Regions from separate parts of the Streptomyces sp. NPDC045026 genome, predicted to be linked through region 2. Evidence: predicted binding sites of a transcription regulator. Region 2 holds the regulator's gene; each other region holds the start of a gene.

Region 1 (3,273 bases), on a different contig from region 2:
ACGCGGCCGGCGACGTCGGCGGAGTTGCCCCCACCGTCGACGATGACCGTGTCGTCCTTGGTGATCGTCACGCGACGGGCGGTGCCGAGCACCTCGAGACCGGCCTGGTCGAGCTTGAGGCCGACCTCCTCGGCGATGACGGTGGCACCGGTGAGGGTGGCCATGTCGCCGAGCATCGCCTTGCGGCGGTCACCGAAGCCGGGCGCCTTGACGGCGACGGCGTTGAACGTGCCGCGGATCTTGTTCACGACCAGGGTCGACAGGGCCTCGCCCTCGACGTCCTCGGCGATGATCAGGAGCGGCTTGGAGCCACCGGCCTGGATGACCTTCTCCAGCAGCGGCAGCATGTCCTGGATGGAGGAGATCTTGCCCTGGTTGATCAGGATGTACGGGTCCTCGAGCACGGCCTCCATGCGCTCCTGGTCCGTCACGAAGTACGGAGACAGGTAGCCCTTGTCGAAGGCCATGCCCTCGGTGAAGTCCAGCTCGAGCCCGAAGGTGTTGGACTCCTCGACGGTGATGACACCGTCCTTGCCGACCTTGTCCATCGCCTCGGCGATGAGCTCGCCGACCTGCGAGTCCTGGGCGGACAGACCGGCGACAGCGGCGATGTCGGCCTTGTCCTCGATCGGGCGGGCGGTCGCGAGGAGCTCCTCGGACACGGCCTTGACCGCGGCGTCGATGCCCTTCTTCAGGGCGGCCGGGGAAGCGCCGGCGGCGACGTTGCGCAGGCCTTCCTTGACCAGGGCCTGGGCGAGCACGGTGGCGGTGGTGGTGCCGTCACCCGCGATGTCGTTGGTCTTGGTCGCCACCTCCTTCACCAGCTGGGCGCCGAGGTTCTCGTACGGGTCGTCGAGCTCGACCTCGCGGGCGATCGTGACACCGTCGTTGGTGATGGTGGGAGCGCCGAACTTCTTGTCGATGACGACGTTGCGGCCCTTGGGGCCGATCGTCACCTTGACCGTGTCGGCAAGCTTGTTGACGCCGCGCTCGAGGGCGCGACGGGCGTCCTCGTCGAACTTCAGGATCTTCGCCATGGAGCTGTTAGTCCTCTCGAACGAACTGCGCCCCCGACGCCCGGCATGCTGAGATAAGTCGCAGCTGAGTAGCGGGGTGCCAGGGGCGCAGAACTAAAACAGTGGGTGAATTACTTCTCGACGATCGCGAGCACGTCGCGAGCCGAGAGGACGAGGTACTCCTCGCCGTTGTACTTCACCTCGGTGCCGCCGTACTTGCTGTACAGCACGATGTCGCCGGTCTGCACGTCGAGCGGCAGGCGCTCGCCGTTCTCGAAGCGACCCGGACCAACGGCGAGGACGACGCCCTCCTGGGGCTTCTCCTTCGCGGTGTCCGGGATGACCAGGCCAGAGGCGGTGGTCTGCTCAGCGTCGAGCGGCTGGACCACAATGCGGTCCTCGAGCGGCTTGATGGCAACCTTGGAGCTGGTGGTCGTCACGATCCGACCTCCCCCTTCGGAGATCACGGGGTTAACTGTCTGAGGTGGCGACCAGGTGGATCCGTCGTCGCGGGTGCCGGACCTGCCCGTCGCTATTGGCACTCTCCAGTGGGGAGTGCCAGGGCCGAGACTATGACTGCGATTAGCACTCGGTCAAGCGGAGTGCCAATTCAGTGAGGGTGAGTCCTCCGCACGGCCCCTCCGGCAGTTCCGTCACAGGTAGTCCTCGAGCCTCCCCACCGTGAACCCCTGGGCCTGGATACGGCGCAACAGCCGCGCCGTCATGTCGGTGAGCGCCGTCCCGTGCGAGTCGTCGCCGTCACGGAACTGGGCCCTGACGATGTCTCCGGAACGCAGCCGGCCCCCCTCCGCATCCGCGTCACGCACGTGGTCGGTCCGCAACGTGGCACGCCACAGGACCACGGCGTCCACCCCGCAGGTGGCGGCCGCGCGCAGGGTGTCCTGGTCGTAGTCGCCGAACGGCGGGCGCAACAGGCGGGGGCGGGTGCCGAAGCGGTTCTTCAGCCGGTCCTGCTGGCCGCAGATCTCGGCGTGCTGCTCGGCGTACGGGAGTGCGGGCAGGGAGTGGTGGTTGAGGGTCTGGTTCTGCACGCCCGCGCCGAGGGCCCGCAGCTTGCCGAAGGGGTCGCGGCCGGGGCCCGCGACGCCGTCCGTGAGGAAGACGCTGACGGGCAGCCGCAGCTCGCGGACCATGTCGGCGAAGTGCGGGTCGCGCTCCACGCCGTCGTCGAAGGTCAGGAAGACGACCCGGTCCTTGGTACGGACGTGGTCCACGACGCGCGGGAGTGCGTAGGGGCCCGGCCCCGCCACGGCCGCGTGGCGTGCGGGGGGCCTCGGCGCCGGGGCGAGCGGGGCGGAGAGCCCCCAGTGGCGGTAGGCGTCCGGAGCGGGGCCGCCCTGAGAGGCGTGGTCCTTGAGAGGCGTGGCATGGGCCGGCATCCTGCCCGCCGTATTCCCTGACTCAGGCGCGCTCCCCGACCCGCGCGCGCCCCAAGCATCACCCCGCGCACGCCAAGAACCACCCCGCGCTTCCCATGCCCCACCCCGCGCGCCCCAAGAGCCACTCCGCACACCCCACGAACCAGCCCCGACACCCCCCACACCGACGCCCGGTGTGGCCGCCGGGGCCGGGTGGCTCGGGTGGCGGACCCTCTCAGCCGCCTTCCTGCTGAGCCGCTCGATCGGGTCCACGGACTGGGCGCACCCGGTGAGCAGGGCGGAGGCGAGGACACCGGCGGCCAGGGCTGCGGCGAGCAGCCGCCGGGGCCCGGTGCGCGCGGGGGCCCGGCGCGCCCGGCCGGACATCACAGGTAGTCCTCCAGCCTGGCCACCGCGTACCCCTTGTCGGTGACGTACTCCATGAGCCGGCGGACCATGTCGGGCATGGCGCCCTTCCACTCGTCGGGGCCGCGGAAGTGGCTCAGGATGATGTCGCCCGGACGCAGGTCCTTGTCCTCCTCGCGCCACTCGACGTGGTCGACGAACACCTCTTCGTTCCAGATCGGCGCGTACTTGATGCCGCAGGATTTGGCGGCGCGCAGCGTGTCCCGGTTGTAGTTGCCGTAGGGCGGCCGGAAGGCCACGGGCCGCTCGCCGAACTGCTCCTGCATGATGTGCTGCATGCCGCAGATCTCGCGCTTCTGCCCCTCGTAGGACAGGCCCGGCAGATACGGGTGCGTCAGCGTGTGGTTGTTCAGCGTGATGCCGCGGGACTGCATCTCCCTGAAGTAGCCGTAGTCGTCCTCCACCAGGTAGTTGCTGAGGAAGGCGGTGTACGGGATCTTCAGGTCGCTCAT
Region 2 (3,273 bases):
GCGCAGCTTCGACAGCTCGCGCAGCACCCGCTCCTGCTCCGGGTCCAGCTTGGTCGGCGTCAGGACCTCGACGTGCACGATGAGGTCGCCGCGGCCGCCGCCGCGCAGGTGCGTGATGCCCCGCCCGTGCAGCGGGACCGACTGGCCGGACTGCGTGCCCGGCCGGATGTCGATCTCCTCCAGGCCGTCGAGCGTCTCCAGCGGCACCTTCGTGCCGAGCGCCGCGGCCGTCATCGGGATGGTGACGGTGCAGTGCAGGTCGTCGCCGCGCCGCTGGAAGACGGTGTGCGGCAGCTCGTGGATCTCGACGTACAGGTCACCGGCGGGGCCGCCGCCGGGGCCGACCTCGCCCTCACCCGCGAGCTGGATCCGCGTGCCGTTGTCGACACCGGCCGGGATCTTCACCGTGAGCGTGCGCCGCGAGCGGATGCGGCCGTCACCGGCGCACTCCGGGCACGGCGTCGGCACGACGGTGCCGAAGCCCTGGCACTGCGGACACGGCCGCGACGTCATGACCTGGCCGAGGAAGGACCGCGTGACCTGGGACACCTCGCCGCGACCGCGGCACATGTCACAGGTCTGCGCGGACGTACCCGGCGCGGCACCCTCACCGCTGCAGGTCGTACAGACGATGGCCGTGTCGACCTGGATGTCCTTGGTGGTCCCGAAGGCGGCCTCGTCCAGCTCGATCTCGAGCCGGATCATGGCGTCCTGGCCGCGGCGCGTGCGCGACCGGGGACCACGCTGGGACGCCGTTCCGAAGAACGCGTCCATGATGTCGGAGAAGTTCCCGAAGCCACCGGCGCCGAAGCCACCGGCCCCGCCTCCGCCCGCCTGCGAGAGGGGGTCGCCGCCGAGGTCGTAGACCTGCTTCTTCTGCGGGTCCGACAACACCTCGTAGGCGGCGTTGATCTCCTTGAACCGCTCCTGTGTCTTCGGGTCCGGATTCACATCCGGGTGAAGCTCACGGGCCAGCCTGCGGAAGGCCTTCTTGATCTCGTCCTGGGAGGCGTCGCGGCGCACGCCGAGTACGGCGTAGTAGTCCGTGGCCACTTACGACTCCGCCAGGATCTGTCCGACGTAACGTGCCACTGCGCGTACTGCTCCCATCGTTCCCGGGTAATCCATGCGGGTCGGTCCGACCACGCCGAGTTTGGCGACTGCCTCGCTGCCCGAACCGTAGCCGACCGAGACCACGGAGGTGGAGCTGAGTCCCTCATGGGCGTTCTCGTGACCGATCCGTACGGCCATGCCCGAATCGTTTACCTCACCAAGGAGCTTGAGGAGCACGACCTGCTCCTCGAGGGCCTCGAGGACGGGCCGGATGGTGAGGGGAAAGTCATGTCCGAAGCGGGTGAGATTGGCGGTGCCGCCGATCATCAGCCGCTCCTCGGTCTCCTCGACGAGCGTCTCCAGCAATGTGGAGAGCACCGTCGCGACCGTGCCCCGGTCCTCCGCGTCGAAGGACTCCGGCAGGTCCTGCACCAGCTGCGGCACGTCCGCGAAGCGGCGTCCCGCGACCCTGCTGTTGAGCCGGGCCCGCAGATCCGCGAGCGAGGTCTCGCCGAACGGCGCCGGGCAGTCGATCATCCGCTGCTCGACGCGCCCCGTGTCCGTGATCAGTACGAGCATCACACGGGCGGCGGCGAGCGAGAGCAGCTCCACGTGGCGCACGGTGGACCGCGTCAGGGACGGGTACTGCACCACGGCGACCTGCCGCGTCAGCTGCGCGAGCAGCCGCACGGTCCGGCCGACGACGTCGTCGAGGTCGACGGCGCCGTCGAGGAAGTTCTGGATGGCGCGGCGCTCGGGCCCCGTCATCGGCTTGACCGCCGTCAGCTTGTCCACGAACAGGCGGTAGCCCTTGTCGGTCGGGATCCGCCCGGCGCTCGTGTGAGGCTGGGCGATGAACCCCTCCTCCTCCAGCGCCGCCATGTCGTTGCGCACCGTCGCCGGTGACACGCCGAGGCTGTGCCGCTCGGTGAGCGCCTTGGAGCCGACCGGCTCCTCGGTCCCCACGTAGTCCTGGACGATGGCGCGCAGCACTTCGAGCCTGCGTTCACTGAGCATTCGCGCACACCTCCAGCTGTGTCGTCCGCGGCTGGCACTCGGTGCGGCCGAGTGCCAATAGTCTCCGGGTCAGTGTACGGCCGGTGGGTACGGGCCCGGCAAGGGCGCTAGCGTCGGACCCATGGACGACCTGGACTGGAATGCGGTGGGCTGGGAGGAGCTGTCCGCCCGGACGGGCCGGATCCGGCTGCCGGGCTGGGACTGCACGACGGGCCTTGTGGTGGGCGACGGGGCGGCGTTGCTGATCGACACGGGGTCATCACTTCGTGAGGGTGCGGCGCTGCGGGCCGACACCCGGCGCCTCATCGGCCCGCACTCGCGCGTGACGCATATCGCTCTGACGCACCCCCATTTCGACCATGTTCTCGGCACGGCGGCCTTCGCCGGGGTCGAGGTGTACGGAGCCGCGGGCATCGACGCCGTGTTCACGCGGGGCCGCGACGAGCTGCGGGCCTCCGCGGTCGCCCACGGCGTGCCGTACGACGAGGCGGCCGAGGCGGTGGACGTGCTCGTCGTGCCGCACCACCGGGTGTGCGGGGAGTGGACGCTCGATCTGGGCGGCGGGCTCCAGGTGCTGCTCGCGAACGTGGGTCCGGGGCACAGCGGGCACGACCTGGCCGTCCTGGTGCCGGGCACGCCCGAGATCGTCTTCTGCGGTGACCTGGTCGAGGAGTCGGGCGAACCGCAGGCGGGCCGCGACGCGGTGCCGAGCCGCTGGCCCGCCGCTCTCGACCGGCTGCTGGAACTGGGCGGTGAAGATGCCGTGTACGTCCCTGGGCACGGAGCCGTGGTGAATGCGGAGTTTGTCCGTGCGCAACGTGCCGCGTTGGCGGCTCGTTTCGGCGTGTCGTAACCGCACGGCAGTTCGTACTCCTATCGTCTGGTCCATGCGCCAGTACTCCCCCGACTTCACCCCGCCGTGGAAGAAGCAGCAGGCCGCGCCCGAGGTGGCGGCGGACGTGGACCTCGTGGTCGAGGAGGTCACGACCGGGTTCTGCGGGGCGGTCGTCCGCTGCGAGAAGACGGCCCAGGGCCCGACGGTGACCCTGGAGGACCGCTTCGGCAAGCACCGGGTGTTCCCCATGGAACCGCGCGGCTTCCTGCTCGAAGGCCGGGTCGTCACCCTCGTACGTCCCGCGGCCGCAGCGCCCGTTCGTCCTGCGCGCACGGCCTCCGGGTCGGTCGCGGTCCCCGGGGCGCGGG
Region 3 (3,273 bases), on a different contig from region 2:
CGCATCCCCACCATCCTGCGCACCTACACCGGCGGCAAGGCCGAGGTGGCCGCCGAGGGCGCCACCCTCTCCGAGGTCCTCGCCGACCTGGAGAAGAACCACACGGGCATCGCGGCCCGCGTCCTGGACGACCAGGGCAAGCTGCGCCGCTTCGTCAACGTCTACGTCAACGACGACGACGTGCGCTTCGAGCAGGGCCTCGAGACGGCGACGCCGGAAGGCGCGGGCGTCTCGATCATCCCGGCCGTCGCCGGAGGCTGACCGTCGAGCACAGTGCCGGCGGCTGACCGCCCGGCCACCGACAAGGCCACGCAGAGTTACGTGAATTGCCCCCTCCGCGCGAGAAGCGGAGGGGGCAATTCTGCATGGTTAGGCGCGGTAGAGTTGGGAAGCGAGCTTCGCGCTTGTGCCGAGCGCATATATGAAGTCGGCCGCCGCCCGACAAGAAGCAGCCAAAGTGCCCCGCCCTTATTGGGTGTTCGCGTCATTTGTCGGGCCCGAGTTGCCCCGGAATCCAATGACTCCGTCGCTTATTACCGCTCTGCCGTGCCCAGAATTCTCGTCCGATTGACCTGTTGCAGAGGGCAGTTGGGCAGATACATTCAGCCGCGGTCGACGCGTTCCGGCGCACACCCCCAACCAATGGGGGGTGAGGTCTGACCCGGGTCCGCGAAGTGCGGTCCTGTGCAAGGGCCAGTAATAGGGGAGTTAGCCATGGCTCAGGGCACCGTCAAGTGGTTCAACGCGGAGAAGGGGTACGGCTTCATCGCGGTCGACGGTGGTGCGGATGTTTTCGTCCACTACAGCGCCATCCAGATGGACGGGTACCGCACCCTTGAAGAGGGTCAGCGAGTCGAATTCGAGATCTCGCAGGGCCAGAAGGGTCCGCAGGCGGACATGGTCAAGCTCGCCGTCTGAATCTCGGCGCGAACGGCCACCGACACACTCACGCCGAGAGGCCCGTACCCCGCGAGGGGTACGGGCCTCTCGTGCGTGCGCGCGCGGCCCGCGCACGCCGCCCGCGGGGACCGCGCGTCTGCCGGAGGCGCTTGCACTCTCCTAGGCCGAGTGCTAATCATTGCGTTAGCACTCTGAAGGTGAGAGTGACAGAACTTGGATCGGGTCGGTGAGGCTCGCAGGCCGGGTGGGGCAAGGAACCACACGGCATGCAGGCCGTCCGTCGCGGGCACCAGCACGGTCCGTTTGCATTTCCACCGCGTCCGGGAGGACCACTTCACATGGCCAAGATCATCGCGTTCGACGAGGAGGCACGGCGCGGCCTCGAGCGCGGCATGAACCAGCTCGCCGACGCCGTCAAGGTGACCCTGGGCCCCAAGGGTCGCAACGTCGTCCTCGAGAAGAAGTGGGGCGCCCCCACGATCACCAACGATGGTGTGTCCATCGCCAAGGAGATCGAGCTCGAGGACCCGTACGAGAAGATCGGCGCCGAGCTGGTCAAGGAGGTCGCGAAGAAGACGGACGACGTCGCCGGTGACGGCACGACGACCGCGACCGTCCTCGCCCAGGCGCTCGTCAAGGAAGGCCTGCGCAACGTCGCGGCCGGCGCCAACCCGATGGCCCTCAAGCGCGGCATCGAGAAGGCCGTCGAGGCCGTCTCCGCCGCCCTGCTCGAGCAGGCCAAGGATGTCGAGACCAAGGAGCAGATCGCTTCCACGGCCTCCATCTCCGCCGCCGACACCCAGATCGGCGAGCTCATCGCCGAGGCGATGGACAAGGTCGGCAAGGAAGGCGTCATCACCGTCGAGGAGTCGCAGACCTTCGGGCTCGAGCTTGAGCTCACCGAGGGCATGCGCTTCGACAAGGGCTACATCTCGGCGTACTTCGCCACCGACATGGAGCGTATGGAGGCGTCGCTCGACGACCCGTACATCCTGATCGTCAACTCGAAGATCGGCAACGTGAAGGACCTCCTTCCGCTGCTCGAGAAGGTCATGCAGTCCGGCAAGCCGCTGCTGATCATCGCCGAGGACGTCGAGGGCGAGGCCCTGTCGACCCTGGTCGTCAACAAGATCCGTGGCACCTTCAAGTCCGTCGCCGTCAAGGCCCCGGGCTTCGGTGACCGCCGCAAGGCCATGCTCGGCGACATCGCCATCCTCACCGGTGGCACCGTCATCTCCGAGGAGGTCGGCCTCAAGCTGGAGAACGCCGGTCTCGACCTGCTCGGCCGCGCCCGCAAGGTCGTCATCACCAAGGACGAGACGACGATCGTCGACGGCGCCGGTGACAGCGACCAGGTCCAGGGCCGCGTCAACCAGATCCGTGCCGAGATCGAGAACAGCGACTCGGACTACGACCGCGAGAAGCTCCAGGAGCGCCTCGCCAAGCTCGCCGGCGGCGTGGCCGTCATCAAGGCGGGCGCGGCCACCGAGGTCGAGCTCAAGGAGCGCAAGCACCGCATCGAGGACGCCGTTCGCAACGCGAAGGCGGCCGTCGAAGAGGGCATCGTCGCCGGTGGTGGCGTCGCTCTCCTCCAGGCCTCCGCGGTCTTCGACAAGCTCGAGCTCGACGGCGACGAGGCGACCGGCGCCAACGCCGTGAAGCTCGCGCTGGAGGCCCCGCTCAAGCAGATCGCCGTCAACGGTGGTCTCGAGGGTGGCGTCGTCGTGGAGAAGGTCCGCAACCTTCCCATCGGCCACGGCCTGAACGCCGCGACCGGTGAGTACGTCGACATGATCGCCGAGGGCATCCTCGACCCGGCGAAGGTCACGCGCTCTGCCCTGCAGAACGCCGCGTCCATCGCCGCACTGTTCCTCACCACCGAGGCCGTCATCGCCGACAAGCCGGAGAAGGCCGCCGCGGGCGGCGCTCCGGGCGGCATGCCGGGCGGTGACATGGACTTCTGAGCCTGACGGTTCAGCCTGTCCTTTCCGAGGGCGGCACTCCTCTTCACGAGGGGTGCCGCCCTCGGGCGTTCCCCGGCCGGTCTTCCTTGCCGCCCCGGTGAACCGAAGGACAAGGGCGGCTCCTTCGAGCTGTCACTGTGGCGCTCGGACGGCGCGGTGCCGGACGACACGGTGCTGTTCCAGATCGCCGAGAAGGTGCTGCCGAGGATCCCGGGGTGGGCGCCCGCCAAGTAGGAAACGCGCGGCCCGGGGTGATCCGAACGTGAGGCCTCAGCCGCGCCGGACCGGCGACTCCTGGTAGCTGGTCCAGGCCTCGCGGCCGGCCTGGGCCGCGCTCTGGGCGGCGGTCTGCGCCTGGTGGAAGGTGCGGGACGCCAGCTCGGTGGGCGGCACCTCCCAGGTGCCGGTC

Evidence for each region. Region 2 encodes HrcA, which represses chaperone genes, less so after heat shock. Its sites were predicted from a motif close to TTNGCACTCNGNNNNNCNGAGTGCNAA; they were not measured.
Region 1: a site for HrcA is predicted at 1,599-1,625, ahead of groES (co-chaperone GroES). Genes of this name have one in related genera too.
Region 3: a site for HrcA is predicted at 1,049-1,075, ahead of groL (chaperonin GroEL). Genes of this name have one in related genera too.

The regions. Positions count from the first base shown of each region.
Region 1 is NZ_JBWKIS010000013.1:24,451-27,723, reverse strand. Features, by position in the region: gene groL (chaperonin GroEL) at 1-1,037, opposite strand, end outside; gene groES (co-chaperone GroES) at 1,148-1,456, opposite strand; gene AC07EJ_RS25850 (polysaccharide deacetylase family protein) at 1,670-2,782, opposite strand; gene AC07EJ_RS25845 (polysaccharide deacetylase family protein) at 2,782-3,273, opposite strand, start outside.
Region 2 is NZ_JBWKIS010000007.1:42,141-45,413, forward strand. Features, by position in the region: gene dnaJ (molecular chaperone DnaJ) at 1-1,053, opposite strand, end outside; gene hrcA (heat-inducible transcriptional repressor HrcA) at 1,054-2,070, opposite strand; gene AC07EJ_RS17385 (MBL fold metallo-hydrolase) at 2,192-2,923, shown strand; gene AC07EJ_RS17390 (DUF3097 domain-containing protein) at 2,958-3,273, shown strand, end outside.
Region 3 is NZ_JBWKIS010000005.1:107,334-110,606, forward strand. Features, by position in the region: gene AC07EJ_RS13630 (ubiquitin-like small modifier protein 1) at 1-261, shown strand, start outside; gene AC07EJ_RS13635 (cold-shock protein) at 715-918, shown strand; gene groL (chaperonin GroEL) at 1,239-2,864, shown strand; gene AC07EJ_RS13645 (hypothetical protein) at 3,135-3,273, opposite strand, start outside.